4 regions of the Streptomyces sp. NPDC107528 genome follow, and region 4 is predicted to be linked to each of the others. Evidence: riboswitches for the same ligand, from Rfam matches in the RefSeq annotation. Region 4 holds a riboswitch; each other region holds the start of a gene.

Region 1 (7,872 bases), on a different contig from region 4:
CCTCGCTGTCGCGCGGATCGGTCCATCCGATCTTCAGGGACTACCCGTTCGAGGTTCAACCTTCCGCCGGGGCTGGTTCGGTGTGAGTGGTGAGTGGCCCGTGAGTGATCGTCCGATTCATCGTGCGCGCCTGGGCGGAGTGAAGGTGTAGAGGTCGAGCACGTCGGGGCAGGGTGCGACGCCGGGGCCGCCGGCCCTGACCCAGGTGATGATGTCCTCGGTGGCGTCGGGATCGTTGACGAGGCCGAGCCAGACGGGACGGCCGCCTGCGGCGCGGCCCGCGGCGGAGGGCTGGACGACGATCACATTGGCGTGTTCGCACACGCCGAGGCAGTCGGAGATGCGCACCGGCGCGTTCTCGGCGAGTCGCGCGGTCTGCTGCGCGTGATCGACTCCGGGCACCTTCGGGGTGCCGCAGCAGCAGTCCCGGCACACCACGATCCGGCTGGGCACCGGCTGTTCCGAGGGTGTCCGCACGTCAGCACCGCCCCACGGGGCCGGCCGGGCGCAGGAAGCGGATCACCGGGTGGCCGGGGTCGTCGGTGACCTCGGCACGGACGCCGTAGACCTGCTCGATGAGCGCCGGTGTCAGCACGTCTGCCGGGGTGCCCTCGGCGACCGCGCGTCCTTCGCGCAGCACGAGCAGGCGGTCGCAGTACATCGCGGCGAGGTTGAGGTCGTGCAGGGCGATCACGGTGGTGACCGGGAGGTTCGCGACGAGGGCCAGCAGGTCGAGTTGGTGCTGGATGTCGAGGTGGTTGGTGGGTTCGTCGAGCAGGAGCTCGCGGGGTTCCTGGGCGAGCGCGCGGGCGATCTGGGTGCGTTGGCGTTCGCCGCCGGAGAGGCTGTGCCAGGACTGGGCGGCCCGGTCGGTGAGGCCGGTGCGGGCGAGGGCCGCGGTGACGGCCTCGGCGTCGGCGGCCGTCGGTGGCGTCCAGGCACGGCGGTGCGGGATGCGGCCGAGGGCGACGACGTCGCGGACGGTCAGTTCGGTCTGGGTGTGGGCGTGCTGTTCGACGGTGGCGACCCGCCGGGCGGTGGCGCGGCGGCCGGCCTCGGGCAGCGGGCGTCCGTCCAGGGAGACGACCCCGGCCGTGGGGGCGAGCACCCCGGCGAGGAGTCTCAACAGGGTCGACTTGCCGGACCCGTTGGGGCCGAGCAGGCCGACGGTCTCGCCGGGAGTCAGGGTGAGGGTGACGCCGTCGACGACCTTGTCGCCGAGGCGCCGTACGACACGGTCCGCGCGCAGGCTGGTCATGCCGCCGTCCTCCGTCCTCGGTAGAGCACGGCGATGAAGGCCGGTACGCCGATGAGGGACGTGACGACGCCCACGGGGACCTCCTGGGGGTCGAGGATGGTGCGGGCGACGGTGTCCACCCACACCAGGAAGACGGCTCCGGTCAGTGCCGTGACCGGCAGCAGACGGGCGTGGCCGGAGCCGGTGAGGGCCCGGGTGGCGTGCGGCAGGACCAGGCCGACGAAGCCGATCGCGCCGGCGCAGCTGACCAGGGCGGCGGTGAGCAGTGCGGTCGCGCAGAGCAGGACCAGCCGGGTGCGGGCGACGCGGACGCCGAGTCCGGCGGCGGCGTCGTCCCCGAAGGCGAAGGCGTCCAGGGTGCGGGCGTACCCGAGGCAGAGGGCGAGGACCACGGCCAGTACGGCGGCGCACAGCAGGACCTGTCCCCAGTCGGCGCCGGTGAGCGAGCCCAGCAGCCAGAACAGCACGCCCCGGGTGGTCTCGGCGTCGGCGGAGGTCAGCACGATGAACGAGGTCAGCGCGGAGAACAGCTGCATGGCCGCGACCCCGGACAGCACGACCCGGTCCGTGCTGCCGCCGAGGACGTGGCTGAGCAGCAGCACCATGGCGAAGGAGAGCAGCGCGCCGAGGAAGGCACCCGACGACAGCGAGAGCACTCCCCCGCCGGCCCCCAGCACGACCACGGCGACCGCTCCCGTGGACGCGCCGGAGGACACGCCGAGGACGAACGGATCGGCCAGCGGATTGCGCAGCAGCGACTGCATGACCGCCCCGCACACGGCGAGCCCGGCCCCGCACACGGCGGCGAGCAGCGTGCGCGGCATGCGCAGGTTCCACACGATGCCGTCCCGCAGCGGCGCCAACCTGCCCTCGCCGAGGCCGAGATGGGCGGCCACGGACGCCCACACGTCCGCCGTGGAGATGTCGGCCGGCCCGATCGTCACGGCGACGGCGACCGACGCGAGCAGCGCCGCCAGGCCGCCGAGGGTCAGCAGCGGCGTACGGACGCTCACTTGGCGGGTCCTGAGGGTCCTGCGGGCCCGGCGGGCCCGGCGAGCCCGAAGTCGCGCAGGGCCGCGGCGACCTTCTCGATCCCTTCGACCGTGCGGATGGACGGGTTCATCGCCTGCCCGCTGAGCAGGACGTACCGCTTCTTCTTCACGGCGGTCAGATTGCGGGTGGCGGGGTCTGTTTCCAGGAAGCGGATCTTGGCCCCGGCGGTCTCCGCGGTCTGCTGCTTGCGCGTGAGGTCGCCGATCACGAGGACGTCGGGGTCGCGGTCGGCGACGGTCTCCCAGCCGATCTGGGGCCACTCGTCGTGGGTGTCGGAGAAGGCGTTGCGCGCGCCGACGGCGCGGGTGATGGCACCCGGCGCGCCGCAGCAGCCCGCGAGGTAGGGCGACTGGGAGTTGGCGAACCAGTACATGAGGGTGACATCGGAGGCGTCCAGCTGGGCGATGGACTTGCGCACCCGCTCCTTCAGCTCGGCGACGAGCTTCTCGCCGCGGTCGGCGACGCCGAACGCGCGGGCCAGGTCGCGTATCTCGCCGTACACGGTGTCGAGGGTGAGCGGGGTGGAGCGCGAGCCGTCGCCGCCGCTGTCGTTGTCCTTGCCCGCCGAGCAGTCGGAGGGCGAGACGTAGGTGGGCACGTCCAGCTCCTCGAACTGCTCGCGGGTGGCGACGCCGCCCTTGCCGAGGGTGGAGACGAAGGAGGAGGCCACGAAGTCGGGGTCGGCGTCCAGGACCTTCTCGAAGGAGGGCGCGTTGTCCGCGAGCCGCGGCACGGAGGCGTTCGCCTTCTCCAGGCCCTTCATGACCGGGTCGGTCCAGGTCGACGTGCCGACCACCCGGTCGGCGAGGCCGAGGGAGAGCAGGATCTCCGTGGTGCCCTGGTTGAGGGACACGGCCCGCTTCGGGGGCGCCTTCAGGGTGACCTTGTGGCCGCAGTTGTCGAGGGTGACGGGGTAGCCCGCGGCGGCGGACTTCCCGGTGTCCTCGGCGCTGCCGCTTCCCGAGCCGCCGCACGCGGTGAGCAGGAGGGCGGGCGCGAGCAGCAGGGCGGCGGGACGGAGGGCAAAACGGTACACAGGCGTGCCTCGGTTGTCGGGGCTCGTACGCGGAGCCTGGCCTACGGACGTCCTCCGCGCGGGGGCGTGGAGGTGCCAGCAGGTCTTCGGACTCGGGTTCGTCCCGACGGGGCGCCTTCCCGGTCTCCCAGTGGCGTGCGTCTGTGCCCCGCCGGTCCCCCTCACCGCTGCGCGTCAGTTCCGGATTCGCACCGGATTCCCTGGCCTCGGGTGTGGCTCGACTGGCTCCCGGAGGCTATCAAGCCCAGCTCGTGGCCGGGTCGTTCGTCCGGGTTTCCGGAGGCTCGACAGGGTGCGGAGACTCAGGTCACAACCTGGAAGAGGGCAAGGTCACAGCCGTGCCCTCTGCTGCTCCTTTGATGATCTGACCTAGCATCCGAGCATGACGGTCCTGCCTGACGACGGGCTCTCGCTGGCCGCCGAGTTCCCTGACGCAACCCATGAGCAATGGCAACGCCTGGTGGAAGGCGTGCTGCGCAAGTCGGGCAAGGACGTCTCGGGCCCGGCTGCGGAAGACGCCCTGTCCACTGCGTTGGAGGACGGGCTGCGCACCCGCCCCCTCTACACCTCGCGCGAAGCCGCGCCCGATCCCGGCCTGCCCGGATTCGCCCCGTTCGTCCGCGGCGGTCGCGCCGAGGGCAGCACGGCCGGCGGCTGGGACCTGCGGCAGCGGCACACGGCGCTCACGGACGGCCTGGTGCTCGCGGACCTGGAGAACGGCGTCACCTCGCTCTGGCTGGTCCTCGGCGAGGCCGGCATCCCGGTGTCGTCGCTCGGCCGGGCCCTGGAGGGTGTCTATCTCGACCTGGCCCCCGTCGTCCTCGACGCCGGCGCCGACGTGGAGCCCGCCGCACGGGAGCTGCTGCGCCAGTACGCGGAGCGGGGCGTCGCCAAGGAGGCGGCACGCGGCAACCTCGGCGCCGACCCGCTCGGCCATGAGGCCCGTACGGGCACGTCCTCACAGTTCGCGCCGGTCGCCGCGCTGGCCCGGCAGTGCGCCGAGGAGTACCCGGGGCTGCGGGCGCTGACCGTGGACGCGCTGCCGTACCACGAGGCCGGTGGCTCGGCCGCCCAGGAGCTGGGCTCCTCGCTGGCGACCGGTGTCGCGTATCTGCGCGAGCTCACCGAGGCGGGGCTGACGGCCGAACAGGCCTGCGCCCAGCTGGAGTTCCGCTATGCGGCCACCGCCGACCAGTTCCTGACGATCGCCAAGCTGCGGGCCGCGCGCCGGCTGTGGGCGCGGGTGACCGAGGTCTGCGGGGCGCCCAGCGCTCAGGTGCAGCACGCCGTCACCTCGCCGGTGATGATGACGCGCCGGGACCCCTGGGTGAACATGCTGCGCACGACGGTCGCCACGCTGGCCGCCGGGGTCGGCGGCGCCGACGCCGTGACCGTGCTGCCCTTCGACCACGCGCTCGGCCTGCCGGACGCGTTCGCGCGGCGTATCGCCCGCAACACCTCGACCATCCTCATCGAGGAGTCGCACCTCGCCCGGGTGATCGACCCGGCGGGCGGCTCCTGGTACGTGGAGTCCCTCACCGACGAACTGGCCCGGGCGGGCTGGGCGTTCTTCCAGCGGATCGAGCAGGCCGGCGGCCAGGCGGCCGCGTTGCGCTCCGGCCAGCTGGGCCAGGACCTCGCCGAGACGTGGCAGGCGCGCACCGGCAAGCTCGCCAAGCGGCGCGAACCGATCACCGGCGTCAGCGAGTTCCCGAACCTCACCGAGCCGCCCGTGGAGCGTGCGCCCGCGCCGGAGCCCCGGTCCGGCGGCCTCCCGCGGGTCCGCCGCGACGAGGCGTACGAGGCACTGCGCGCCCGCTCCGACGCCCACCTGGCCGCCACGGGCTCCCGGCCGCGGATCTTCCTGGCCGCGCTCGGCCCGGCCGCCGCGCACACCGCACGCCTCACCTTCGCCTCGAACCTCTTCCAGGCGGGCGGCGTCGAGCCGGTCACCGAGGGCACCTTCGAGGAGAGCGGCGCCACGGAGGTGTGCCTGTGCTCCAGTGACGCCCTCTACGAGGAGCAGGCCGAGGCCGAGGCCGCCGAGTTCAGGTCGGCGGGCGCCACACACGTGTTCCTCGCGGGCCGCCCCGGGCAGTACACCGATGTCGACAGTTACGTCTTCGCGGGCTGCGACGCGGTCGCCGTGCTGTCCGCCGCCCTCGACCGCATGGGAGTGTCCTGATGGGAATCCCCGACTTCTCCGGGATCGAGCTGGGGACCCCGGCCGCCGCGGGCGGCGCCGACGAGTGGCGCACGGCCGTCAAGCAGGCCACTGGCGGGGACGAGCCCCTGTGGGAGACCCCGGAAGGCATCGCGGTCAAGCCGCTGTACACCGGCCGTGACCTGGAGGGCCTGGACTTCCTGGGCACCTACCCGGGCATGGCGCCGTATCTGCGCGGCCCGTACCCGACGATGTACGTCAACCAGCCCTGGACGATCCGCCAGTACGCGGGCTTCTCGACCGCCGAGGAGTCCAACGCGTTCTACCGGCGCAACCTGGCCGCCGGCCAGAAGGGCCTGTCGGTCGCCTTCGACCTGCCGACCCACCGGGGCTACGACAGCGACCACCCGCGTGTGACGGGCGACGTCGGCATGGCGGGCGTGGCGATCGACTCGATCTACGACATGCGCCAGCTCTTCGACGGCATCCCGCTGGACAAGATGACCGTGTCGATGACGATGAACGGCGCCGTGCTGCCGGTGCTGGCGCTGTACATCGTGGCGGCGGAGGAACAGGGCGTACCGCCCGAGAAGCTGGCCGGGACCATTCAGAACGACATCCTCAAGGAGTTCATGGTCCGCAACACCTACATCTATCCGCCGAAGCCGTCGATGCGGATCATCTCCGACATCTTCGCCTTCACCTCGCAGCGGATGCCGCGCTACAACTCGATCTCCATCTCCGGGTACCACATCCAGGAGGCCGGTGCCACGGCCGACCTGGAGCTGGCGTACACGCTCGCGGACGGGGTGGAGTACATCCGCGCGGGCCGTGAGGCGGGCCTGGACGTGGACGCGTTCGCGCCCCGGCTGTCGTTCTTCTGGGCGATCGGCATGAACTTCTTCATGGAGGTCGCCAAGCTGCGGGCGGCGCGGCTGCTGTGGGCGAAGCTGGTGAAGCAGTTCGACCCGCAGAACTCCAAGTCGCTGTCCCTGCGCACCCATTCGCAGACCTCGGGCTGGTCGCTGACCGCGCAGGACGTGTTCAACAACGTCACGCGCACATGTGTCGAGGCGATGGCCGCGACGCAGGGCCACACGCAGTCGCTGCACACCAACGCCCTCGACGAGGCGCTCGCGCTGCCGACCGACTTCTCGGCCCGCATCGCGCGCAACACCCAGCTGATGATCCAGCAGGAGTCGGGCACGACCCGGGTCATCGACCCGTGGGGCGGCAGCGCCTATGTGGAGAAGCTGACGTACGACCTCGCCCGCCGTGCCTGGCAGCACATCCAGGAGGTCGAGCAGGCGGGCGGCATGGCCAAGGCGATCGACGCCGGCATCCCCAAGCTGCGCATCGAGGAGGCCGCGGCCCGCACCCAGGCCCGGATCGACTCCGGACGGCAGCCGGTCATCGGCGTCAACAAGTACCGCGTCGACAGCGACGAGCAGATCGACGTGCTCAAGGTCGACAACTCCTCCGTGCGCGCCCAGCAGATCGAGAAGCTGCGGCGGCTGCGGGCGGAGCGGGACGAGACGGCGTGCCAGGACGCGCTGGACGCGCTCACCCGGGCCGCCGGCGGCGAGGGCAACCTGCTGGAGCTCGCGGTGAACGCGGCCCGCGCGAAGGCCACCGTCGGGGAGATCTCGGACGCCCTGGAGAAGGTGTACGGCCGGCACGCGAGCCAGATCCGTACCATCACCGGCGTGTACCGCAACGAAGCCGGGGAGTCGCCGTCCGTGGACCGCACCCGCACCCTCGTGTCCGACTTCGAGGAGGCCGAGGGCCGCCGCCCGCGCATCCTGGTCGCCAAGATGGGCCAGGACGGCCACGACCGCGGCCAGAAGGTGATCGCCACCGCCTTCGCCGACCTCGGCTTCGACGTCGACGTCGGCCCGCTGTTCCAGACCCCGGCCGAGGTGGCCCGCCAGGCCGTCGAGGCCGACGTGCACATCGTCGGGGTGTCGTCGCTGGCCGCAGGCCACCTCACCCTCGTCCCGGCGCTCAAGGAGGCGCTGGCCGAGGAGGGCCGCGAGGACATCATGATCGTGGTCGGCGGAGTGATCCCGCCGCAGGACGTCACGACGCTGCTGGAGATGGGCGCGGCTGCGGTGTTTCCGCCCGGGACGGTGATCCCGGACGCGGCCTTCGACCTGGTGCAGCGGCTGGGTGCCGACCTCGGGCACGAGCTGTGATCGATCTCGACGCGTATGTGAAGGGTGTTCTCGACGGGAAGCGGGCGGTCGTCGCACGCGCCATCACGCTCGTCGAGTCCACCCGCCCTCAGCACCGGGTGCTGGCCCAGCAGTTGCTGACCGAGCTGCTGCCGCACAGCGGGCGGGCCCGGCGGATCGGCGTCAG
Region 2 (7,872 bases), on a different contig from region 4:
CGTGGAGAGGGGCCTCGTGACCTTCAGGTTCCGCCACAGGGTCGACGAGTTGATCGTCACGGGCGGTGCCGTCACCGGCGTACGCGGCGCCGTCCTGGAGCCGAGCAACGCCGGGCGCGGCAAGCCCAGCTCCCGTACCGTCGTCGGCGACTTCGAGCTGAACGCCCCCGTCGTGATCGTCACCTCGGGCGGCATCGGCGCCAACCACGAGCTGGTGCGCAAGAACTGGCCCGCCCGGCTGGGCACCCCGCCCAAGTCCATGATCACCGGCGTGCCCGCGCACGTGGACGGCCGGATGCTGGCGATCACCGAGAAGGCGGGCGGACGGATCGTCAACCCCGACCGGATGTGGCACTACACCGAGGGCCTCAAGAACTACGACCCGATCTGGCCCGGCCACGGCATCCGCATCCTGCCCGGCCCGTCCTCCATGTGGTTTGACGCCGAGGGCAAGCGTTTCTCCAGCCCCGACATCCCGGGCTACGACACCCTGCACACCCTCAAGTCGATCAGCGACAGCGGCTACGACTACTCCTGGTTCGTCACGACCCAGAAGATCATCGCGAAGGAGTTCGCGCTCTCCGGCTCCGAGCAGAATCCGGACCTCACGGAGAAGAACATCTGGATGCTGCTGTCCCGCATCTGGCAGACGCCGGAGCCGATCGAGCGGTTCAAGGAGAAGGGTGAGGACTTCGTCGTCGCCAAGACCCTCCCCGAACTCGTCGCGGGCATGAACAAGCTGACCGGCGACAACCTCATCGAACTCGCGGACCTCAAGCGGCAGATCGAGGCCCGTGACCGCGAGATCGACAACCCGTACACCAAGGACGTCCAGGTCATGGGCATCCGCAATGCGCTCGCCTACCCGGGTGACACGCTCAGCCGGACCGCGTCCGCCCACAAGATCCTGGACACGAGCGCCGGCCCTCTCATAGCCGTGCGCCTCAACATCCTCACCCGCAAGACCCTCGGAGGCCTCCAGACCGACCTCTCGGGCCGTGTCCTGGACGCCTTCGGCACCCCGATCTCCGGTCTGTACGCGGCCGGAGAGGTCGCCGGCTTCGGCGGCGGCGGGGTGCACGGCTACCGCTCCCTGGAGGGCACCTTCCTCGGCGGCTGCCTGTTCTCGGGCCGCGTGGCGGGCAAGGCCGCGGCACAGGCCACCGCGAGCTGAACCCAGCGGGTCACGGCTCGGTCGGCACACACAGGACGGGCGTACGGGACAGATGCAGCAGTTTGTGGGGTGTGGAGCCCAGCAGGGCCCCGCGCAACGGGCTCTCACCCCAGCTGCCGACCACGATGAACCTCGCCGCATGGCGCGTCGCTGCCTCGATCAGCGCCTCCGCAGGCTTCTGGTCGATGACCTCGACGGTGGTCCGCACACCGGCCTCGTCGGCCACCGCGACGGCGTGACCGAGTGCGGTGCGGCCGACCTCCTGGACGGCATCGCGGTGCGCGGTGTACTCCTCGCCGAGTGCGCCGGGCGCCGCCGCGCCGTAGACCAGCACGAGCGGCTCGCGAAACGCCGCCGACACCTCGATGGCGACGTGCAGTGCGCGGACCGCGCCCGGGGACTCGTCGTATCCGAGAACGATCGACATCTTCAGTGCTCCTTGTCGCCGTGCACGAGATCGGGGTCGGCAACCTCGGGGCGTTCCTCCCAGAAGGTGGGGGCCATCAGCCGCCACACGATCATGAGGATCACCCCCGCGAGAGTGATGCCGATGCCGATGACCAGCGGCGGGCCGAGCCCGAACCACGAGACGCCGCTGTAGGAGTTCTCGGGATCGGCCATGTCGCCGATCGACTCGACGAGCAGCCAGACCAGCAGTCCGGCACCGATCAGCGGGCCGAGGCCGATGAGCAGGAAGTTGTGCAGGCTCTCGGTGAGATGGCGGCGGTAGTAGACGGCGCAGGCGATGCCCGTGAGCGCGTAGTAGAACGCGATCAGCAGGGACAGCGCGGTGAGCGAGTCGAAGAGGGCGTTCTCGCTGATCTGACGGACGATCAAGTACCAGGCGATGGCGATGCCGGCCACCCACCACGTGCTCACGTCGGGGGTGCGGAAACGCGGGCTGATGTGACCGTAGTGGGACGGCAGCGCGTGCCGGCGGGCCATGGACAGCGCCGTGCGCGAGGCGGGGATGATCGTCGTCTGCGTGGAGGCGAGCCCGGAGGTGGAGACCGCCAGCAGCACCACCCAGTCCCAGCCGCCCATCGCCTCGTCCGCGAGGATGGCGAAGATGAACTCCTCCTCCGCGGCGTTCTCGGACAGGAACGCCGGCCCCGCGTAGGCGACGACCGCGTAGGCGACCGCCACATACGTCACCAGCAGGATGACCGTCGACCAGACGGCCGCCTTGCCCGGAGCGGTGGCGGAGTTCTCGACCTCCTCGGTGAGATTGACCGCCGACTCCCAGCCCCAGTAGATGAACACGCCCAGCAGCAGGCCGGCCGTCAGCCCGGCACCGCCCGCCCCGAAGGGGTCCAGCCAGCTGAACGCCGGGTCGACGGCGTCGAGGGTGCCGGTGTCGGCGTAGACCCTGTAGAGCGCCACCACGGCGAACGCGATCAGGCACGCGACCTGCGCGAGGATGAGGACGTTCTGCACCCGCGCCGACACCTCGGTGCCGATGACGCACACGGCCGTCATCACGATGATGAGCAGCACCGTGAGCAGCTGGCGCACGAACTCGTTCTCGGCCCAGCTGTCGAGACCGAAGGCCAGCAGGGCGAACGTCACCGCCACGTCCGCCAGCGAGCCGATCACCAGGACTCCGGTCATCGTGATGGCCCAGCCGCCGAGCCAGCCGGCCCACGGGCCCATCGCCCGGGTGACCCACGAGAAGGTCGTCCCGCAGTCCTGGTCGACCTTGTTGAGGTAGTAGAACGCCGAGGCGATCAGCAGCATCGGGACGAACGACGCGAGCATGACGCCGGGGGCGTAGACACCCACCAGCGCCACGACCGGGCCGATGGCCGCGGCCAGCGAGTACGCGGGCGAGGTGGCGTTGAGCCCGATGACGAGCGCGTCGACGAACCCGATCGCATCGGGCTTCAAGCCCGCGGCCTGCGGCGGGCCCGCGTCCGCGATGTCTTCGGCCATGTTCCCTCACTCCCTTTGGACGTGAATCCATACAACAGGGAGCTGCGAAACATTCAAGACATTGATGCCCTTGGCGGGCATATATGTCGTGTCGGGACGGCCGCTACTCCGGTGCCGGGACGAGCGCCGCCAGGTCGTCCGGGGTGCGGGGGCCCGCCGACGCGTCACCCAACAGCCCCTGCGCCCGCAGGAGTTGGGCCGCCGCGACCCCCCATGGGAGCCGCAGGCCGGCCTGCTGGAGGAGGTCGGTGCGGGCCAGCATCTTTGGTGCCGCCCCGATGCGTGCGCCGGACGGGGTGAGGAGCGCCGCGTCGTCGGCCCAGCGCAGGGCCAGATCGACGTCATGGGTGGCCATGACCACCGTGGTCCCGCTCGAGCGCAGTCCGTCGAGCGTGGCGAGCAGGCGTTCTTGCCCGTCCGGGTCGAGCCCGGCAGTCGGCTCGTCCAGGATCAGCACCCGGGGCCGCATCGCCACCGCGCCGGCGATGGCCGTGCGCTTGCGCTGCCCGTACGACAGCAGATGCGTGGGCCGGTCGGCCAGCGCACTGATGTCCAGCGCGGCGAGCGCCTCGGCGACCCGCACCCGCACCTCGGGGTCGGAGAGGCCGAGGTTCAGCGGGCCGAAGGACACGTCCTGGGCGACGGACGCGGCGAAGAGCTGGTCGTCCGGGTCCTGCACCACCAGCTGGACGGTCGTCCGCAGCCGGGTCAGCCCCTTGCGGTCGTACGTGACGGGCGTGCCCTGCACCGTCAACCGGCCGTCGTGCGGCCTGAGTCCGCCGCTGAGCAGCCGCATCAGCGTGGTCTTGCCGCTGCCGTTGCGACCGAGCAGCGCCAGTGCGCGCCCCTCGCGCACGTCGAAGTCGAGGCCGCTGAGCACGACGGGGCCGTCCTCGTAGGCGTAGGACGCGCCCCGCAGGGCGACCAGGGCGATGGGCTCGCTCATGGCAGGGCCTTCTCCAGTACGAGGGTGAGGGCGGCCAGCGCCGCGAGGAGGGCGCAACTTGCGGCCGTGAAGCGGGCGGAGACCCGGGCCTCGGGCACCAGGACACGCAGGGTGCCGTCGTAGCCGCGCCCGGCGAGCCCGGCCTGGAGCCGGGTGGCCCGGTCGAAGGCCCGTACGAAGGCGGTCGCGCCGAGCCCGGCCAGGGAACGCCACTCCGCGGCCCGGCTCGTGTGCCCCAGCCGGGCGGCCTGGGCGTCCCTGATGCGGCGCACGGAGTCCAGCAGCAGGAAGCTCATGCGGTACGTCACCAGGGCGACGTCCACGACGGGCGCGGGCACCCCCGCCTTCACGAGGCGGGGCAGCAGGTCGGACATGGGGGTGGTGAAGGCGAACAGCAGCACCCCGAGCGAGGCCGCCGAGGTGCGCAGGAGCAGTTCCCCGGCGCGCAGCGGGCCGTCGTCCGCGAGGGACACGAAGCCTTCCGGCCCGCCGACCTGGACGAGCAGGGTGACCGCGCCGGTCACGCAGAAGCCCAGCGGCACGCGGTAGGCACGCCACAGCCGCCGGCCCGGCACGCCCGCCGGGCCCAGCAGCACCACGAGGGACGTCAGGAGCACCAGGGCCGCGCCCGGCCAGGGCGGCAGCGAGATCGCGAGCAGGGTGAGACCGAGCCCGAGCACGGCCTTGTCCACGGGGTGACGGCGGCGCCAGCGACTGCTGTGCGCCGCCGCGTCGATCGGCAGCACGAGGGGTCAGGCCCTTTCGGCCGTGGACTCCTCGGCGGGCGCGGCGCCACCGGCCCCGCTCTCGGCGTCCCGCGACCGCTCCAGCGCCCGCTGCTCGCCCTGCCGCCTGCCCCGGTGCACGCCGAAGTAGTAGGCGAGGACACCGGCGCCGAGGGCCGCCTGGAGGGCGAACAGGGCCGACTCGATCTCACCGGACGGCGGCTCGTACAGCGGCGAGAACCAGGGCTCGTAGTCCGGCTTGATCTCGGTGATCGCGGTCTCGGCCTCGGCGTCGGCGCCCGTGAAGGGCTCCTCCTTGTGATCGCCGAGGCCCAGGGCCAGCGGCAGGACCGCGAGCGCGGCCACGACGATCAGCAGCAGGACGTTGATCTTCGTGTTCCTGCTCATCGGGCTCTTGCTCATCGGGCCACCGCCTCGGTCTCGGTCCGGGACTGCTTCTTGGCGAGGAGCACGCCCAGCCGGGTCAGCTCGCCCTTGCTGGACTGCACCAGCAGCCGCATCACGAGCACCGTGAGCAGTCCCTCGCTCACCGCGAGGGGGATCTGGGTGACGGCGAAGATGGAGCCGAACTTGCCGAGCGCGCCCAGGAATCCGCTGCTCGGATCGGGGAACGCGAGCGCCAGCTGGACGCTCGTGACGCAGTAGGTGGACAGGTCGGCGACGAACGCCCCGAAGAACACCGCCACCATCAGCGGCACGTCGTAGCGGCGCAGCAGTCTGTAGATCGCGTATCCGGCCCAGGGGCCGACGATCGCCATCGAGAAGACGTTGGCGCCGAGCGTGGTCAGGCCACCGTGCGCGAGCAGCAGCGCCTGGAAGAGCAGGGTGATGGTGCCCAGTACCGCCATGATCGGTGGCCGGAACAGGATGGCGCCCAGCCCGGTGCCGGTCGGATGCGAGCAGCTGCCGGTCACCGAGGGCAGCTTCAGCGCGGACAGGACGAACGTGAAGGCTCCGGAGGCGCCGAGGAGCAGCGTGCTCTCGGGGTGCTCCCTGACCTCACGGGTGAGCGAACGGACTCCGTGGACTACGAACGGCGCGGACGCGACGCCCCAGGCGACCGCGTGCGCCGGCGGGAGGAAACCCTCGGCTATGTGCATGGCTCAGCAGACCCTCTCCAGCACCTCGTGGATGGTTGACGCGCCTTGGCCGGTCTCCTGGCTGACGGGTACCACCGCCCGTGCTCCGCCTTCCCGGGTCCCGAAGGACCCAGTGGCTGCCCGTGAGGGCCAGAGCCGGACTTCCCGATTCACAGTGGCGAGGGCCGCACCGGCATCACACCGGATTTCCCGTTCACCAAGGCGTGGTGACAGTAGTGCCCGCACAGGGTGGCTGACAAGCGCGCCTCGGGGGCGTGAAAAGGGGCGTTCGCGCGCCGCAGGGCCGGGGCGGGCGGTCCGCCAACTCCGCAACCGTGCGTGAACCCTGGGTAACCGTATGCGGATCACTTACCAGAAGTTTGTGAATGCGGTGATCTGTCCGCGCTCCGGTGCCGAATCAAGTGCATGGAGGAATCCACGGCCCTGCTGGACGGATGCGGTGAACCGGCCGGCATCGAGAGAACCCTGGCCGCGGTGCTGGCCGAGGTCGTGCGGAGCGAGCAGGTTCCGGTCGACGATCACTTCTTCGACGACCTGGGCGCCGACTCACTGGTGATGGCGCACTTCTGCGCACGAGTCAGGAAGCGCGCGGATCTGCCGTCGGTGTCGATGAGGGACGTCTATCGCCACCCGACGATCAGGAGCCTGGCGACGGCGCTCGCGGATGCCGAGCCCGTGCCCCGGTCCGAACCGGCGGCTGTGCTCACGGCACCGGAGTCCCCGGCCCCGGCCCCGGCCCCGGCCGCGGCGGGCAAGCGGCAGTACGTCCTGTGCGGCGTCCTGCAGTTCCTGGCCTTCCTGGCGTACGTCTACCTCCTCGCCTTCGGCACCGCCCTGGGCTACGGGTGGATCTCCGCCGGATCGGGCGCACTCGACGTGTACCTGCGCTCGGTCCTGTTCGGAGGTGCGGTGTTTTTGGTCCTGTGCGTCCTCCCCGTCCTCGTGAAGTGGACCCTCGTAGGCCGGTGGACGCCTCAGCGCATACCCGTCTGGAGCGTGGCGTACGTCCGCTTCTGGATCGTCAAGACGCTGGTGCGGGCGGATCCCATGGTGCTGTTCAGCGGCTCCCCGCTCTATCTGCTCTACCTCAGGGCACTGGGCGCGAAGGTCGGGCGGGGCGCCGTGGTCCTCTCCCGGAACGTGCCCGTGTGCACCGACCTGTTCACCATCGGTGACGGCACGGTCATCCGCAAGGACTCGTTCTTCTCCTGCTACCGGGCGCACGCCGGACAGATCCAGACGGGCCCCGTCACCATCGGCAGGAACGTGCTGGTCAGCGAGGCCACCGTCCTCGACATCGACACATCGCTCGGCGACGGCGCCCAGCTCGGGCACGCCTCCTCACTGCACCGCGGGCAGACGGTGCCCGACGGCGAGCACTGGCACGGGTCCCCGGCACAGCGGACCGACGTGGACTACCAGGTGGTGGGCCGGGCCCGCTGCGGCGCGGTGCGCCGAGCGACCCACAGCGTTGTGCAACTGCTGCTCGCGCTGGCCGTGTACGTACCCCTGGCGGTCGGCGGGGTGGCCGCGCTGCTCGTCGAGGTCCCGCAGCTCAGCACGGCTCTGGAGCCGGGACCCGCGGTCTTCGCCGACGGATCGTTCTACCTCGAAGCCCTGGCGATGTCCTTCGTGCTCGTCTTCGGCGCCGTACCCGCCGGTCTCCTCGTCCTGACCGCCCTTCCGCGCCTGCTCAGCCTGACCATCACGCCGGGCAGGACCTACCGTCTGTACGGCTTCCACTTCGAGGTGCACCGGACGATCACGCTCCTGACCAACTGGCGCTTCCTGAAGCGTCTGTTCGGTGACAGCTCCGCCATCGTCCACTACCTGCGGGGCCTCGGATACGACCTCTCCCGCGTCGAGCAGACCGGGTCGAACTTCGGCACGGAGATGAAGCACGAGACGCCGTACCTGAGCTTCGTCGGGCGCGGCACGATGGTCGCCGACGGCCTGTCGATCATGAACGCCGAT
Region 3 (7,872 bases), on a different contig from region 4:
GCGGACAGCTGAAGGAAGGAGAGCACCTGGGGCAGCGCCGAGACGACGTCGGCCACGGCACCGTGCTCGTGCTGCTCGGGTTCCGGGTGGGCGAGCGACCAGGCGTCGAAGAGGGCGACCCAGCCGCGCAGCACGGCGCTGTCGTCGCGGTCCCAGGCGCGCAGGCGCCAGCCGGGCCGGGCGCTGTCGCCGTGCACCTCGACGAGTCCGGCCAGGCGGGCGGTGTCCCAGTCGGCGCGGACCTGATTCACGGTCAGGCCGAGGTCGCGGGCCGCGCGTTCGGCGGTCGCCTCGGAAAGGGTGCCTTTGCCGTCGGAGCCGGCGCTGTCGCGGCCGGGGCCCAGCGCGGTGTCGGCCCAGTGGGCGACGCGGGCCGCGGCGGCCAGACCGGAGCGAGCCATTCTGGCCAGCTCCGACTGGGCCGGTGTGCCCTCCGGGGGGCGCGGTGCGGGGCGGCGGGGGCGCCGCTGGTTCACAGCTCGTGGGGCGGCGGCCAGGGGTCGCGGGCGGACGAGTCGAAGCCTGGAGTCGCGCGGGATACGGGACGTCACGGGTGCAGTCTTCCGGTTGACGGTCCGAAAACCCAAACGGAATGTCACGAGGGGCGACGGGGATGGCCAACGCACGGGGTCCTGCGAGCGGCAAGGGGCCGAATACTGGCCAGTGGTACGGGGTTAAACGGAATCTGTGGGACCGGTGTGGGAGGAGCGGCCCGAGGGGCGTTGCCCGGTATCACATGAGCGGTGTCAGGAAGCGGCGCAGAGTCTCCTCGTAGAACTCGGGGTCGGCGTTCCACATGGCCGCGTGGGGTGCGCACTCGACGGTCTGGAGGGCCACCAGGTTGGGGCGGGCGTCGGCCAGCCGGCGGGAGAGGCTCCAGGGGGCCACCCGGTCGTCGGGCCCGTGGAAGATCAGGGTCGGCACGCTGAGGCCGTCGCGGGTGCCGTTGCCGCCTGCGCGGTCGGCGGTCAGGCCGGTGCGGCCCTGTGCGGCACGGACCGCGAGCGGCAGCAGCGCGCTGGGCGTGTGGCGGGCCGACGCGAGGGCGCGCAGGGTGGCCTCCCAGCTCAGGACCGGGGAGTCCAGGACGAGGCCCGAGACACGGTTGCGGAGCCCCGAGTGGGCGGCGGCGCGCAGGGCCATCGTGGCGCCGGTGGACCAGCCGAGCAGGACGAGTTGTTTGGCGCCGTACCGCACGGCGTAGCGCATGGCCGCGTCCAGGTCCCGCCACTCGGTCTCGCCGAGGTGGTTCAGGCCGTCCGGCGGGCGGGGCGCGCCGAGGTCGCCCCGGTAGGCGAGGGCGAGGACCGGGAAGTGGCGGCCGCTGAGGAACTTCATGACGTTCATGGCCTGTTCGCGGGTGGTGCCGAGGCCGTGCACCGCGATGACCCAGGTGTCCCGTGCGCCGGGGACGAACCAGGCGGGCAGGGCGCCGAGTTCGCCGGGGATGTCGACGTCGGCGTGTTCGAGGCCGAGGGCGGCGCTCGGGTTGCCGACGTACACGTTCGGGGTGAGCCAGACACTGTCGCCGGGCTGGAGGCTGCCGTGGGTGACGCGCTCCAGACGGCGTACGACGGTGTCGGCCGAGTGTTTCGCCGCGGTGAGGACGGGGCCGACGACCGCGTGCGAGCCGTCGCCGGAGAGCCCGTAGGTGCCGGGGCGCAGGGAGGCGAAGTCGCGGGTGAGCGCGATCTGGCCGGCGGCCGTGGCGTGCACGGTGAGGCGGGGTTCGGTGGGCAGGGGCCTGCCGGGGGGCGCCGTCAGGGCGACGCCACTGGCGAACCGCCCGGCGGCGACGCTTGCGGCGCCGGCGGCCAGGGCCACGGTGACGGCAGCGGCCGTCGCTTTGACAGTGCGCACCCATCCAGTGTCCGGGCGGACGGGGGTGGCGGCCAGTGGGACGTCACTGCCGTGGGCTATGCGGGGGTTTCGGTGCGTGTCACTGCCGTGTGCTTGCAGGGTGTGCGGCGTCGGCGTGGGCCTGCTGGGGGCTGCCGCCCCCAGACCCCCGCTGTCGGCCTGAACGGCCTCGTCCTCAAACGCCCGACGGGCTGGATGATGCGGACCGGCATCGAAGAACGGTCACAGGCACCCGAGCCCACACCCGCACGTCACCCCCGCTGCCCGTACCCCCGCAACCGCTCCGCCACCTCCGCCAGCTGCCCCTGCGACAGCAGCGTCGGGGACAGGCCCGGTACCGAGGACGCCGTGAGCCACAGGCGGGACATCCACTCCAGCTGGGCCGTGCGGTCGTAGGCCTGGTCCAGGGTCGTGCCGTAGGCCATCGTGCCGTGGTTCTGGAGGAGGCAGGCGGTGCGGGCGGTGAGGGCCTGGAGCATGTTCTCGGCCAACTCCTGGGTTCCGTACGTCGCATAGGGGGCAACTCGGACTGGGCCGCCGAGGGCGGCGGACATGTAGTGGATCAGCGGGAGCTCGGGCACCAGGGTCGAGACGGCCGTCGCATGGACCGCGTGGGTGTGGACGACGGCGCCGGCGTCCGTGGCGCGGTAGACGGCGAGATGCATGGGGAGCTCGCTGGTCGGCACCAGCGTGCCCAGCACCTGCCTGCCGTCCAGGTCGACCCCTGTCAGATCCTCCGGCGTCAGGCGGTCGTACGGCACTCCCGACGGTGTGACCAGCACGGTGTCGTCGACCCGCACCGAGACGTTCCCGGACGTGCCGACGACCAGTCCGTCGGCGACGGTCCGGCGGGCCGTCGCCACGAGGACCTCCCAGGCCTCCGCCTCCTCGGGGCGCGCACTGCGGCCCCACGACTCCCCCACTTCCTGTGCGCCCTTCCGCTCGTCCCGCGCACCCCGCTGGTCCCGCCGCTCCTCAGCCATGCGGCGATCCTGCCAGGCACGGCGGCGGCCCGGCATCAAGTCGCCGCCGGGCCGGGGCACTTTAAGGGGGGAAGACCGGCGTCCGGCAGAGTGCATACCGGGACATACCCCACCTCTCTCCAGCTTGGCCTGGGATCGATCAGGATTCAACGATCTTCCCGTAGCCTCTGGCTGATTTGTCGTGCACGCCGCCATTCCGGGGGGAAATATGGCCCGTGATCGCAAACCGTCCCGTCACCGCTCCCGCCTCCTCGCGATATCCGTCGCAGCGCTCACGCTCGGCGGAACCGCACTCGCCGAGACACCGGCCGCGGCCGCCGGCAAACCCAAGGGCCATGACGTCTCTTCCCACCAGAAGAACGTCAACTGGCAGAGCTCGAAGAGCAAGGGCGCCAAGTTCGTCTACGTCAAGGCGACCGAGTCCCACACCTACCGCAACCCCTACTTCGGCCAGCAGTACAACGGCTCCCGCAACGCCGGCCTGATCCGCGGCGCCTACCACTTCGCGCTGCCGAACAAGTCGTCGGGCAGGACGCAGGCCGCCTACTTCGTGCGCAACGGCGGCAGTTGGCGGTCCGACGGCTGGACTCTGCCGCCCGCCCTCGACATCGAGTACAACCCGTACAGCAAGCACAAGTGCTACGGGCTGAGCAAGGCGAAGATGGTCAGCTGGATCCAGTCCTTCAGCAACGAGGTGAAGCGGCTGACCGGGCGCCGTCCGGTGATCTACACGACCACGCACTGGTGGAACAACTGCACCGGCGGCAGCCGCGCCTTCGCCTCGAACCACGCGCTATGGATAGCGCGCTACGACTCCTCCAGCGCGGGGGCGCTGCCGGCCGGATGGCAGTTCTGGACCATCTGGCAGTACGACAACGGCAGCGGGAGCCTGCCCGGTGACCAAAATCTCTTCAACGGGTCCATGAGCCAGCTGAAAAAGCTTGCCCGAGGCTACTGACCTTGCGGCGCCTGGGCCGCGCGACGGCCGAGGGACAGGGGCCTCGCCCACCGGACGATTAACCCCCTCCTACGGACACCGTGCGGCTCACCCCAGTTCACCTTCCGTTCACTCAGGTTACCTACGTTCATCCAGCCAATGACCTCGAACGATTGCCTGGGTAAATGGAAAACTTCTCGCTGATCCTCGCGATTGTGGTGGTAACCGCACTCGCGTTCGATTTCACGAACGGTTTCCACGACACCGCCAACGCGATGGCCACCACCATCTCGACCGGTGCGCTCAAGCCCAAGGTCGCGGTGGCCATGTCCGCCGCGCTGAACCTTGTAGGCGCTTTCCTCTCCGTGGAGGTCGCCAACACGATCTCCAAGGGTCTCGTCGACGAGACCGGCATCCGTCCCGAGGTCATCTTCGCCGCGTTGGTCGGCGCGATCCTCTGGAATCTGCTGACCTGGCTGGTGGGCCTGCCCTCCAGCTCCTCGCACGCCCTGATGGGCGGTCTGATCGGCGCCACCATCGCCTCGGCCGGCGTCGGCGCGGTCCACGGCGACGCGCTCGTCACCAAGGTGCTGATCCCGGCGATCGCCGCCCCGCTGGTCGCGGGAATCGCGGCGCTGCTGGCCACACGCCTGACCTACTCGCTCGGCAAGAAGGCCGACGGCGAGTCCGCCAAGAAGGGCTACCGCGCCGGCCAGATCGCCTCCGCCGGCCTGGTCTCCCTGGCCCACGGCACCAACGACGCGCAGAAGACGATGGGCATCATCACCCTCGCCCTGGTCGCCGGCGGCACCCTCGCGCCCGACTCCGACCCGCCCATGTGGGTCATCCTCTCCGCGGGCCTGGCCATCGCGCTCGGCACCTACCTCGGCGGCTGGCGCATCATCCGCACCATGGGCAAGGGCCTGACCGACCTTCAGCCGCAGCAGGGCTTCGCCGCCCAGACCAGCGCGGCCACCGTCATCCTGGCCTCCTCCCACCTCGGCTTCTCCCTGTCCACCACGCACTCCGTCTCCGGCGCGGTGATGGGCGCGGGCCTCGGCCGCAAGGGCGGCGTGGTCCGCTGGTCGACGGCGACCCGCATGTTCGTCGCCTGGGGCCTCACCCTCCCGGCCGCCGCGCTGGTCGGCGCGATCGCGGAGTACGTGACGGGCTTCGGCGCCTGGGGCACGGGTGTCGTCGCGGTCTTCCTGGTCGCCTCCAGCGCCGCGATCTGGAAGATCTCCCGTCGCGAGGTCATCGACCACACCAACGTCAACGAGTCCGACGAGCCGGCCGGCGTGGTGACCACGGCCATGGCCGCCGTGACCCCGCCGCCCGTGGGCACGGCGACCGAGGAACTCACGGCCACCATCCCGGCCCAGTCCTCGGAGCCGAAGCCTTCGAAGGCCACGGTCTGATGCAGCCGGTCACTCCAGTCACTCCCCCTCACTCACTCGAGAAAGCAGCAGCATGAAGATCGACTGGGCGGCACTCGGCTCCGTCTTCGGCGTCAGCCTCGTGGTCACCGTGGCCCTGGTGGGCCTGTTCACCCTCGGCATCGCGGGCCTGTCCCGGCGCGAACGGGCCGTGGCGCAGGGCGACTCGGCCTCTCTCGCGGTCACCGGCGCGTACGCGTGCTTCGCGGCCTGCGCGGCGGCAGTGGCGTACGGCATCTATCTGATCGTGGCCTGACGCACGGCGCGCATCACCTGAAACACCGAGGTGCGGGACGGATCACCGTCTCGCACCTCACTGCTGTGTGGGCCTTCGCACACTCTCCCTTCGCAGGTCAACGGCAAGTTGACGGCCGTTCCAACCCCGTGGTGGACTGCCGGAGCCATGTGCGGCGGCAGGAGAGGAAGCCGGTGTGAATCCGGCGCGGTCCCGCCACTGTCACCGGGGTAGATAGCCCCGGGAGCCAGGAACTCTCACCGCCGATCTCGTCGAACCAGGGCGCGGACACCCTGAGTGAGGACATAACGCGATGCACGCCTGCCGATCGACATGCAGAACCGGACCCTCGTCTGACTCGACGATCGGCTGACCCCGATGCGTGCCGATCGCGTATTCGCGTACGGCGCCGCCGCCGGCCTTCTCGGTGATCTGTTGCTCGGCGATCCTCGCCGAGGGCATCCGGTCGCCGTGTTCGGAAGGACCGCCGCCGCCGTGGAACGGGTGTTGTGGCGCGACCACCGCGCATGGGGTGCGGTACACACCGCCGTGTGCGCCGGTGGCGCCCTGGCGCTCGGTGCCGCCGCAGCCCGTGCCGTACGTACGTCGCCAGCCGCCTCCGTCGCGCTGACCGGCGCCGCCACCTGGGCGGTCGTCGGGGGGACTTCGCTCGCCCGGGAGGCCCGGGTCATCGGGCAGGCGCTCGAAGCGGGGGACATCGCGGGCGCACGTGCCCGGCTGCCGCATCTGTGCGGGCGGGATCCACAGGCGCTGGACGCGGACGGGATCGCACGGGCGGTCGTGGAGTCCGTCGCCGAGAACACCTCCGACGCGGTCGTGGGTGCGCTGGTGTGGGGCGCCGTGGCCGGCGTTCCCGGGCTGGTCGGGTTCCGGGCCGTGAACACGCTCGATGCCATGGTCGGGCACAAGTCGCCCAAGTACCGCCGGTACGGCTGGGCTTCGGCGAGGCTCGACGACGTGGCGGGGTGGCCGGGGTCGCGGCTGACCGCCGTACTCGCCGCCGTCGCCGGGGCCGACCCCCGTGGAGCGGTACGGGCCTGGCGTACCGACGCCGCCAAGCATCCGAGCCCCAACGCCGGTCCCGTGGAGGCCTCGTTCGCGGGGGCGCTCGGGGTGCGGCTGGGCGGGACGCTGTCCTACGGCGGACGCGTCGAGCGTCGGCCCGTGCTGAACGGGGACGGGCGGGCCGTCGGCACGCGGGACATCGAACGGGCCGTACGGCTGTCGAAGCGCGTGGGCTGGCTGGCGCTCGGCGTCTGTGTCGCCGCGCGCCACATCGTGAAGGGACGTACCTCATGACGGGCGGTGGTCTCCTCGTCGCCGGCACCACGTCCGACGCGGGCAAGAGCGTCGTCACCGCCGGGATCTGCCGGTGGCTGGTGCGCCAGGGAGTGAAGGTCGCGCCGTTCAAGGCGCAGAACATGTCCCTCAACTCGTTCGTCACGCGCGAGGGCGCCGAAATCGGGCGGGCGCAGGCCATGCAGGCACAGGCGTGCCGGGTCGAGCCGACCGCGCTGATGAATCCCGTGCTGCTCAAGCCCGGTGGTGAGCAGAGCAGTCAGGTGGTGCTGCTGGGCAAGCCGGTGGGTGAGCTGAGCGCACGCGGTTTCTTCGGGGGGTCTGGGGGGCCGACCCCCGGGGAGAGGCTGCACGGCGGGCGGCAGCAGCAGCTGCTCGGGACCGTGCTCGACTGTCTCGCCGAGTTGCGGGGCACGTATGACGCGGTGATCTGTGAGGGGGCCGGCTCTCCGGCGGAGATCAATCTGCGGCGGACCGACATCGTCAACATGGGGATCGCCCGCAATGCCGGGCTGCCCGTGCTGGTGGTGGGTGACATCGACCGCGGTGGCGTGTTCGCCTCCTTCTTCGGGACGGTCGCCCTTCTCTCGCCCGAGGACCAGGCGCTCGTCGCCGGGTTCCTGGTGAACAAGTTCCGCGGGGACGTCAGCCTCCTGGAGCCGGGCATCGACATGCTGCACGGCCTCACCGGACGCCACACCTACGGCATCCTCCCCTTCCAGCACGGCCTCGGCATCGACGAGGAGGACGGGCTGCGGGTGTCCCTGCGCGGGACCGTGCGGGAGTCGAACGTCGCCCCGCCCGTCGGCGAGGACGTGCTGCGGGTCGCCGTCTGTGCCGTCCCGCTCATGTCCAACTTCACCGACGTCGACGCCCTGGCCGCCGAACCCGGTGTCGTCGTGCGGTTCGTGGACCGGCCGGAGGAGCTGGCGGACGCGGATCTCGTCATCGTTCCGGGGACCCGGGGAACGGTCCGCGCGCTGGAGTGGCTGCGGGAGCGGGGGCTCGCGCAGGCCCTGAAGCGCAGGGTCGCCGAAGGACGGCCCGTCCTCGGCATCTGCGGCGGCTTCCAGGTCCTCGGCGAGCACATCGAGGACGAGG
Region 4 (7,872 bases):
GCCATGATCGTCGTCCTCGGGATGTTCGTCGTCCTGGCCCTCCCGTCACTGATCGGCGCGGCGCGCGACCGGCGCATCGACCGTCAGATCAGGGAGGCCCAGGAACGCGACAGGACCGAGGCTCAGAAGTCCTCGTCCAGGTCGACGGTGCCCTCCACCGCCACCTGGTACGCCGAGGGACGCCGCTCGAAGAAGTTGGTCAACTCCTGAACGCCCTGGAGCTCCATGAAGGAGAAGGGGTTCTCGGAGCCGTACACCGGAGCGAAGCCGAGACGCGTCAGACGCTGGTCGGCGACACACTCCAGGTACTGCCGCATCGACTCGGTGTTCATGCCCGGGAGGCCGTCACCGCACAGGTCGCGCCCGAACTGGAGCTCGGCCTCGACGGCCTCCCTCAACATGTCGGTGACCTGCTCCTGGAGCTGGTCGTCGAACAGCTCCGGCTCCTCCTTGCGGACGGTGTCGACCACATCGAAGGCGAAGCTCATGTGCATCGTCTCGTCGCGGAACACCCAGTTGGTGCCGGTGGCGAGGCCGTGCAGCAGGCCCCGGCTGCGGAACCAGTAGACGTACGCGAAGGCGCCGTAGAAGAACAGGCCCTCGATGCACGCGGCGAAGCAGATCAGGTTCAGCAGGAAGCGACGCCGGTCGGCCTTGGTCTCCAGGCGTTCCAGCTTCTCGACCTCGTTGATCCACTTGAAGCAGAACTCGGCCTTCTCGCGGATGGACGGGATGTTCTCGACGGCGTCGAAGGCCGCCGCCCGGTCCGCCGGGTCGGGGAGATAGGTGTCGAGCAGCGTCAAGTAGAACTGGACGTGCACGGCCTCCTCGAAGAGCTGCCTGCTCAGGTACAGGCGCGCCTCGGGGGAGTTGATGTGCTTGTAGAGCGTGAGCACCAGGTTGTTCGCCACGATCGAGTCGCCCGTCGCGAAGAACGCGACCAGCCGGCCGATCATGTGCTGCTCGCCCTCGGAGAGCTTCGCCAGGTCGGCGACGTCCGAGTGGAGGTCGACCTCCTCGACGGTCCAGGTGTTCTTGATCGCGTCGCGGTAGCGCTCGTAGAAGTCCGGGTAACGCATGGGGCGCAGGGTCAGCTCGAAGCCCGGGTCGAGAAGGTTGGCGTTACGGGTGGTCATTACTGGCAGGCCTCGCAGGACTCGGGGTTTTCCAGGGAGCAGGCGACGGCGTCGGGCTCGGCGACCTGCTGGACGGGGATGGTCTTCTCGGGCTGGGCGGCCTGACCCTGGGCGGCGCGGGCGATGCGGGTCGCCGGGCGCGAGCGCAGGTAGTACGTCGTCTTCAGACCCGACTTCCAGGCGTACGCGTACATCGAGGAGAGCTTGCCGATGGTCGGCGTCTCCAGGAACAGGTTCAGCGACTGTGCCTGGTCGAGGAACGGGGTCCGCTGTGCCGCCATGTCGATCAGGCCGCGCTGCGGGATCTCCCACGCCGTGCGGTAGAGCCGCCGTACGTCCTCGGGGATCCAGGCGAACTCCTGCACCGAGCCGTTCGCCTCACGCAGCGCCTCACGGGTGCGGGCGTCCCAGACGCCGAGCTCCTTGAGCTCGTTGACCAGGTAGGAGTTGACCTGGAGGAACTCGCCGGAGAGCGTCTCGCGCTTGAACAGGTTGGAGACCTGCGGCTCGATGCACTCGTAGACACCGGCGATCGACGCGATGGTCGCGGTGGGCGCGATGGCGAGGAGCAGGGAGTTGCGCATGCCGGTCGTGGCGATACGGCTGCGCAGGGCCGCCCAGCGCTCCGGCCAGGTCAGCTCGACGTCGTAGTGGTCGGGGTGCAGAACACCCCTGGCGGTACGGGTCTTCTCCCAGGCCGGCAGCGGGCCGTTGCGCTCGGCGAGGTCGGTGGAGGCCTCGTAGGCGGCGAGCATGATGCGCTCGGCGATCCGGGTGGACAGGGCTTTCGCCTCGGCCGAGTCGAAGGGCAGGCGCAGTTTGAAGAAGACGTCCTGCAGGCCCATCGCGCCGAGTCCGACCGGCCGCCATTTCGCGTTCGACCGACCCGCCTGCTCGGTCGGGTAGAAGTTGATGTCGACGACCCGGTCGAGGAACGTGACGGCCGTGCGGACGGTCGCGTCCAGCCGCTCCCAGTCGATGTCGCCGGTCATCGTGTTCACGAAGGCGCCGAGGTTGACCGACCCCAGGTTGCAGACCGCCGTCTCCCCGTCGTCCGTGACCTCCAGGATCTCCGTGCAGAGGTTGGAGGAGTGCACGACATGGCCCGGCAGGGCCGTCTGGTTGGCGGTGCGGTTGGCGGCGTCCTTGAAGGTCATCCAGCCGTTGCCGGTCTGCGCGAGGGTACGCATCATGCGGCCGTACAGGTCACGGGCCGGGATGGTCTTCTTCGCGAGCCCGGCCGCCTCCGCCTTGCGGTACGCCGCGTCGAACTCCTCGCCCCACAGGTCGACGAGATCCGGCACGTCCGACGGCGAGAACAGCGACCACGACTCGTCGGCGTTGACCCGGCGCATGAACTCGTCCGGGATCCAGTGCGCGAGGTTCAGGTTGTGCGTACGGCGGGCGTCCTCACCGGTGTTGTCCCGCAGCTCCAGGAACTCCTCGATGTCGGAGTGCCAGGTCTCCAGGTAGACCGCGGCGGCCCCCTTGCGCCGGCCGCCCTGGTTCACCGCGGCGACCGAGGCGTCGAGGGTCTTCAGGAACGGGACGATGCCGTTGGAGTGCCCGTTGGTGCCGCGGATCAGCGAACCCCGGGAGCGGATGCGGGAGTACGACAGGCCGATGCCGCCGGCGTGCTTCGAGAGGCGGGCGACCTGGTGGTAGCGGTCGTAGATGGAGTCCAGCTCGTCCTTGGGGGAGTCGAGGAGGTAGCAGGACGACATCTGGGGGTGCCGGGTGCCGGAGTTGAAGAGGGTGGGGGAGGAGGGGAGGTAGTCGAGGCGGCTCATGAGCCCGTAGAGCGCGGCGACTTCGTCCACCGACCGGGCGGTGTCGTCCTCGGCGAGACCGGCGGCGACGCGCAGCATGAAGTGCTGGGGCGTCTCGACGACCTTGCGGGTGATGGGGTGCCGCAGGAGGTAGCGGCTGTGCAGGGTGCGCAGCCCGAAGTAGCCGAAACGGTCGTCGCCGTCCGTGTCGACCAGCGCGTCGAGGCGGGCCGCGTGCAGGCGCACGAACTCGGCGGTCCGGTCGGCGATCAGGCCCTCGCGGTGCCCGACCGCGACCGACCCGGTGAAGGACGTGACGCCCTGCGAGGCGGCTTCGGCGGCGATGGAGAGGGTCAGCAGCCGGGCGGCGAGCCTGCTGTAGGCGGGGTCCTCGGAGATCAGGCCGGCCGCCGCCTCGGTGGCCAGCTCGCGCAGCTCCGCCTCGTCCGCGAACGCGGACCGGCCGCGCAGCGCGGCGGCGGCGACCCGGCCGGGGTCGGCGTCGGGGAGGTCGGCGGTCAGCTCGGTCAGGATCCGCAGCAGATCGGCACCGTGGCCCGCAGGGCCTCCGTTGAGGGTGGCGGTGGGAGACGGGTGGGCGGTTCCCGGAGCGTCCTCGTCCGTGAGGACGGTAGGAACGGCTGAGGCCGGATCTGCGGGCGCGATGGTCACGTGGGGGCTCTCCCTCGCTCGGCACGGGGGCCTCGGCGAGGGCAGGGGGCAGCACACGAGCGCACACGGCGTCGCGTCCACCGGCCCATTCCGCGAGGCCCGGACGTCGGGCGCACCGGCCGGGTGGCCGGGCGCGCTGTCGGCAGGTCCTCGGACTGACTCCTGCGCACGCCGGTCCTGGAACAGACATGCACAAGTACACCGTTGCGGGACAGTTCCGGATTCGCACCGGATTCCCCTGCGGCGACAGCGAGCATGAGCATACATCTTGTGCTCACCCGCCACGCCACCCCCAGATGTTGTGTCGTGCTGGTTTCAGAGCGTCAACTTGTGGGTGAGGAGCGTGATGTCGGCGAGGTGCGGGATCGGGCTCCGGTCCCGCTCGGGCATGCGGACGAAGCCCGGGGTTCGTGGATCGCCGTCCTGGAGGCCGGCCTGGGCGGTGATCTCGCCGAGGGCCGCCGGGTTGCGGGGGTTCCGGGAGTGCTTCGCCTTCGACCGGTACGGCAGGCGCGGGAACGTCTTCTGCGAGTGGCACCGGCGGCAGATCTGGGACGTGCTGTGCCGGGCGGATCGGCCCGGACGAGAGGAGGCGGCTGCGCGGCGGCAACATGGACCAGTGCCGCGCCGCCCTCGCCCGGATCGCGCGCAACGCGGACAAGCTCGGCCTGGCGGAGGGCTTCGAGCGCAAGGTCCGTTTCCCGCACAGCATCATCCAGGCCTACTTCGGCTACCGGGTGCTGTGGCAGCCGGGCGAGCGGGGAGCCGGCGAGCGCGTCGAGCAGGTGCTCCAGCCACCCGGACCCAGCCGCGAACAGCTCATGGCCCTGGTGCTGTTGTCGCGCCGCCGGGCGGCGCGGGTCAGGGCCCGCCGGGAAGGCGTACGGGCCGAGGTGACGAAGGAGGTCGAGGAACGGCTTCGACGGTCACGGGTGCGCGGGCGCACCCTGGCCCACCGGCTCTGCAAGGCCGCGGAACGCCGCACCGACGATCCGAAGGCGCTCGATCTCTACGCGGCCGCCGTGGAGATCGAGAGCGTGGAGGACTCTCCACGGCTGCTGGGCGACATCCTGGACGAAGTGCGCGGGACCTGGACCGGTTTCAAGGGCGACCGGCGCAGGCTCGACGACGCCAAACTGAGGCTGCTCAGGCAACTCGGAGCCGCCCTGCGCAGCGTCTCCGACCGGATCGACACCACCCCGCTCTACGAACAGCTCGTCCAGATCGGTGTGAAGGAACCCTCCTGCTCGATACGCCTGGCCGTCGCCCAGGAGTTCGGCAGCGGCGGCAATCCGGCCTTCGCCGTGGTCCGCGGGCGGATCGGGCTGAACACCGACCCCGGGCAGGAGTACAGCGACCGGCTCGGCGAGCTGAAGGCCTGGAAACGCGGTGAGTACGAGCAGTGGGCCGAGCGCATGGCGCGGGCGCGGGCGACGGGCGCGCCCTCACGGGCCAGGACCGAGCGCATCGGGCGGCTGCAGCAGGACCGGCGCGAGCTCAATGAGGAGTACCGCAGGAAACGGGTCGTTCTGTTCCGGGAGTTCGTGATGCGTGCCTGGATGATCCCCATGCTGCTGGGCTCCGTCGACGAGGCACACCGTGACGAGGCCCGCGAACGCCTCACCAAGTGGCTGCGCCATCTGGACCCGAAGGCGACCGGCGGCGCCCCCGATCTGCCGCTCGCCCTGGAGGCCGCGCTGGCCCAGGGCTTCAAGTACGCGGCCAACCGCCGGATCCGGCATCCGCGGGCCTACCAGGGGGGTCGCGCGGACCTGATCCGGCAGGCGGAGACCGTGCTCCAGCAGTCCCGGTGCTGGTACGCGCAGCTCATGCTGCTCCAGGCGCTGTGCCTGTGGAGGCTTCCCGACACCGTCGGCTCCACGAGCGGGAGCGGCACGCGACGCCGGGCGGGGACGGGCACGACGACGGGCGCGAGCCGCCACGGGCGCTGGGCGGAGCGACCCCCGTGCAGACCGTGGAGCGCTGGCTGTCGATGGCCGGCACGGCGAACCGGGCACCCGGGCATCCCGAGGCGAACGGTGCGTCGCCCCCGCGGCCCCTGCATCCGTTCGTCGCCGAGGCGGGGGACCTGGTGGCCCTCACCCTGGAGACCGGGCAACCCGAGCGTTTCCTCTGGATCGACGAGAAGGGCGTCGCCGACAACATCGGCGCGCGCACCGGCAACCCCCGGCACTACAGCAAGCACAACCTGTGGATCCCGCCCTCGGTCGGCTGGAGCACCCTCGACGCGCGCGCCCAGTGCCTGGTCGCCGACGTGCTGGTGTTGCTGAACCTCATCGAACGGGACGGGCATCCGGACGAGGTCGAGGAGCGGATGATCCGCGCGGAGCAGCCGGGGACGTCGTCACTCCCGCCGTGCATCCGCAGCGATCGCCGCCCGCTGCGGCCCGACCTGCGGGCCGGCATGGCGGACCCGCCCGCGCCGGGGACGACCTGTCCGCCCGACTGCAAGTTCCAGCTCTGCCCCTACCCGCCCCGGGGCTGTGTGCCGCGCGGGGAGATCCGGGAGCCGTTCTGCCGCCAGCAGCAAGGCCTTTTGGCGGGGCGAGTACGCCGATGTCTTCCCAGGGGCCTGCGCAGGAAGACACCGCACTGGGTCAGCATGCGGGTGCGCGAACTCGACGGTTTCTGGCAGCAAATGGCCGGGCGCACGCGCAGCTAGTGCGGTACGCCCGGCCTTCTGCCTACTGGGTCAGTGGCTCGTCCCCGCCGTGGCCGGCGGCAGCTCGACCTGGACGCCCGGGTCGCCCGCGTCCGCCGTGTAGTCCTCCGGCTTCGTCTCGTCGATGCCCTCGGGGGCCTTGGCGGCCTTCAGGACGAAGGTCAGGACCACCGTCACCACCACGTTCAGCACGAACGCCGTGAGGCCGATGTAGCCGATCTCGCCGATGCCCGGGATCTCCTTCGCCGAACCGCCGAAGTGCTTCTGGGTCGGGGAAGCGACGCCGTACGCGGCAACCGTGCCGTAGATCATGCCGACGGCCCAGCCGGCCAGCAGGGCCCAGCGGTGGAACCAGCGTGTGAACAGGCCGCCGACCAGGGCCGGGAAGGTCTGCAGGATCCAGATGCCGCCCAGCAGCTGGAAGTTGATGGCGACCGTCTTGTCCATGGTGAGGACGAAGACCAGCGCGCCCACCTTCACCAGCAGGGACACGATCTTGGAGACCTTGGTCTCCTGTGCGGGCGTCGCGTCCGGCTTGATGAAGTCCTTGTAGATGTTGCGGGTGAAGAGGTTCGCAGCCGCGATCGACATGATCGCCGCCGGCACCAGCGCACCGATGCCGATCGCCGCGAAGGCGACGCCCGCGAACCAGGCGGGGAACATCGTCTCGAACAGCTGCGGAATCGCCAGCTGGCCGTTCTGCACCTTGATGCCGGCCGCGATCGCCATGAAGCCCAGCAGCGCCAGCAGGCCCAGCATCAGGGAGTACAGCGGCAGGATCGTGGTGTTGCGGCGGATCACCTCACGGCTGCGCGAGGACAGCGTCGCGGTGATCGAGTGCGGGTACATGAACAGCGCGAGCGCGGAGCCCAGCGCCAGCGTGGCGTACGTCCACTGCCCCGCCTCGGCCGGGACCAGCGAACCGCGCGGCGCGCCCGTGGCCGGGTTGGTCTGGCTGTACGCCTCGCCCGCCTTGGCGAAGATCTCGTCGAAGCCGCCGAGCTTGATCGGGATGTAGATGATCGCCACCGCGATGACGATGTAGATCAGCGTGTCCTTCACGAACGCGATCAGCGCGGGCGCGCGCAGGCCCGAGGAGTAGGTGTACGCGGCCAGCACACCGAACGCGATGAGCAGCGGCAGGTCCTTGATGAACCAGTTGGTGTTCTCACCGCCGCCGACGCCCATCACGTCCAGCACGGCCTGGATGCCGACCAGCTGGAGCGCGATGTACGGCATCGTCGCCAGGATGCCGGTGACGGCCACCGCCAGCGACAGGCTCTTCGAGCCGAAGCGACCGCGCACGAAGTCCGAGGTCGTCACATAGCCGTGCTTGTGGGAGACCGACCACAGGCGGGGCAGGAACGTGAAGATCAGGGGGTACACGAGGATCGTGTACGGCACGGCGAAGAAGCCGGCCGCGCCCGCCGCGTAGATCGCCGCGGGTACGGCGACGAAGGTGTACGCCGTGTACAGGTCGCCGCCGAGCAGGAACCAGGTGACCCAGGTGCCGAACGACCGGCCGCCCAGGCCCCATTCGTCGAGGCTGTTCTCGTTCTCGGCCTTGCGCCAGCGCGCGGCCAGGAAGCCCATGACCGTGACGGCCAGGAAG

The links. A riboswitch is a leader RNA that binds a small molecule or an ion and turns the genes downstream of it on or off. The one in region 4 is predicted to bind cobalamin.
Region 1: another riboswitch for cobalamin. It lies ahead of ACZ7L5_RS04465 (ABC transporter substrate-binding protein); the one in region 4 lies ahead of ACZ7L5_RS21375 (ribonucleoside-diphosphate reductase subunit alpha).
Region 2: another riboswitch for cobalamin. It lies ahead of ACZ7L5_RS04735 (energy-coupling factor ABC transporter permease); the one in region 4 lies ahead of ACZ7L5_RS21375 (ribonucleoside-diphosphate reductase subunit alpha).
Region 3: another riboswitch for cobalamin. It lies ahead of ACZ7L5_RS09615 (cobalamin biosynthesis protein); the one in region 4 lies ahead of ACZ7L5_RS21375 (ribonucleoside-diphosphate reductase subunit alpha).

What each region holds. Positions count from the first base shown of each region.
Region 1 is NZ_JBVKAV010000001.1:930,972-938,843, reverse strand. It holds gene ACZ7L5_RS04480 ((2Fe-2S) ferredoxin domain-containing protein) at 118-477, opposite strand; gene ACZ7L5_RS04475 (ABC transporter ATP-binding protein) at 479-1,258, opposite strand; gene ACZ7L5_RS04470 (FecCD family ABC transporter permease) at 1,255-2,271, opposite strand; gene ACZ7L5_RS04465 (ABC transporter substrate-binding protein) at 2,268-3,347, opposite strand; cobalamin riboswitch at 3,408-3,588, opposite strand; gene ACZ7L5_RS04460 (methylmalonyl-CoA mutase family protein) at 3,730-5,532, shown strand; gene scpA (methylmalonyl-CoA mutase) at 5,532-7,706, shown strand; gene meaB (methylmalonyl Co-A mutase-associated GTPase MeaB) at 7,703-7,872, shown strand, end outside.
Region 2 is NZ_JBVKAV010000001.1:984,849-992,720, forward strand. It holds gene ACZ7L5_RS04705 (FAD-binding dehydrogenase) at 1-1,174, shown strand, start outside; gene ACZ7L5_RS04710 (universal stress protein) at 1,185-1,601, opposite strand; gene ACZ7L5_RS04715 (APC family permease) at 1,604-3,106, opposite strand; gene ACZ7L5_RS04720 (ATP-binding cassette domain-containing protein) at 3,210-4,052, opposite strand; gene cbiQ (cobalt ECF transporter T component CbiQ) at 4,049-4,798, opposite strand; gene ACZ7L5_RS04730 (energy-coupling factor ABC transporter substrate-binding protein) at 4,805-5,185, opposite strand; gene ACZ7L5_RS04735 (energy-coupling factor ABC transporter permease) at 5,197-5,898, opposite strand; cobalamin riboswitch at 5,929-6,114, opposite strand; gene ACZ7L5_RS04740 (Pls/PosA family non-ribosomal peptide synthetase) at 6,304-7,872, shown strand, end outside.
Region 3 is NZ_JBVKAV010000002.1:1,002,654-1,010,525, reverse strand. It holds gene ACZ7L5_RS09645 (hypothetical protein) at 1-401, opposite strand, end outside; gene ACZ7L5_RS09640 (alpha/beta hydrolase) at 733-1,860, opposite strand; gene ACZ7L5_RS09635 (class II aldolase/adducin family protein) at 2,112-2,843, opposite strand; gene ACZ7L5_RS09630 (lysozyme) at 3,052-3,801, shown strand; gene ACZ7L5_RS09625 (inorganic phosphate transporter) at 3,966-5,198, shown strand; gene ACZ7L5_RS09620 (hypothetical protein) at 5,251-5,472, shown strand; cobalamin riboswitch at 5,588-5,727, shown strand; gene ACZ7L5_RS09615 (cobalamin biosynthesis protein) at 5,830-6,771, shown strand; gene ACZ7L5_RS09610 (cobyric acid synthase) at 6,768-7,872, shown strand, end outside.
Region 4 is NZ_JBVKAV010000006.1:346,948-354,819, forward strand. It holds gene ACZ7L5_RS21365 (hypothetical protein) at 1-210, shown strand, start outside; gene ACZ7L5_RS21370 (ribonucleotide-diphosphate reductase subunit beta) at 123-1,136, opposite strand; gene ACZ7L5_RS21375 (ribonucleoside-diphosphate reductase subunit alpha) at 1,136-3,577, opposite strand; cobalamin riboswitch at 3,702-3,840, opposite strand; gene ACZ7L5_RS21380 (hypothetical protein) at 4,189-5,868, shown strand; gene ACZ7L5_RS21385 (hypothetical protein) at 5,853-6,260, shown strand; gene mctP (monocarboxylate uptake permease MctP) at 6,291-7,872, opposite strand, start outside.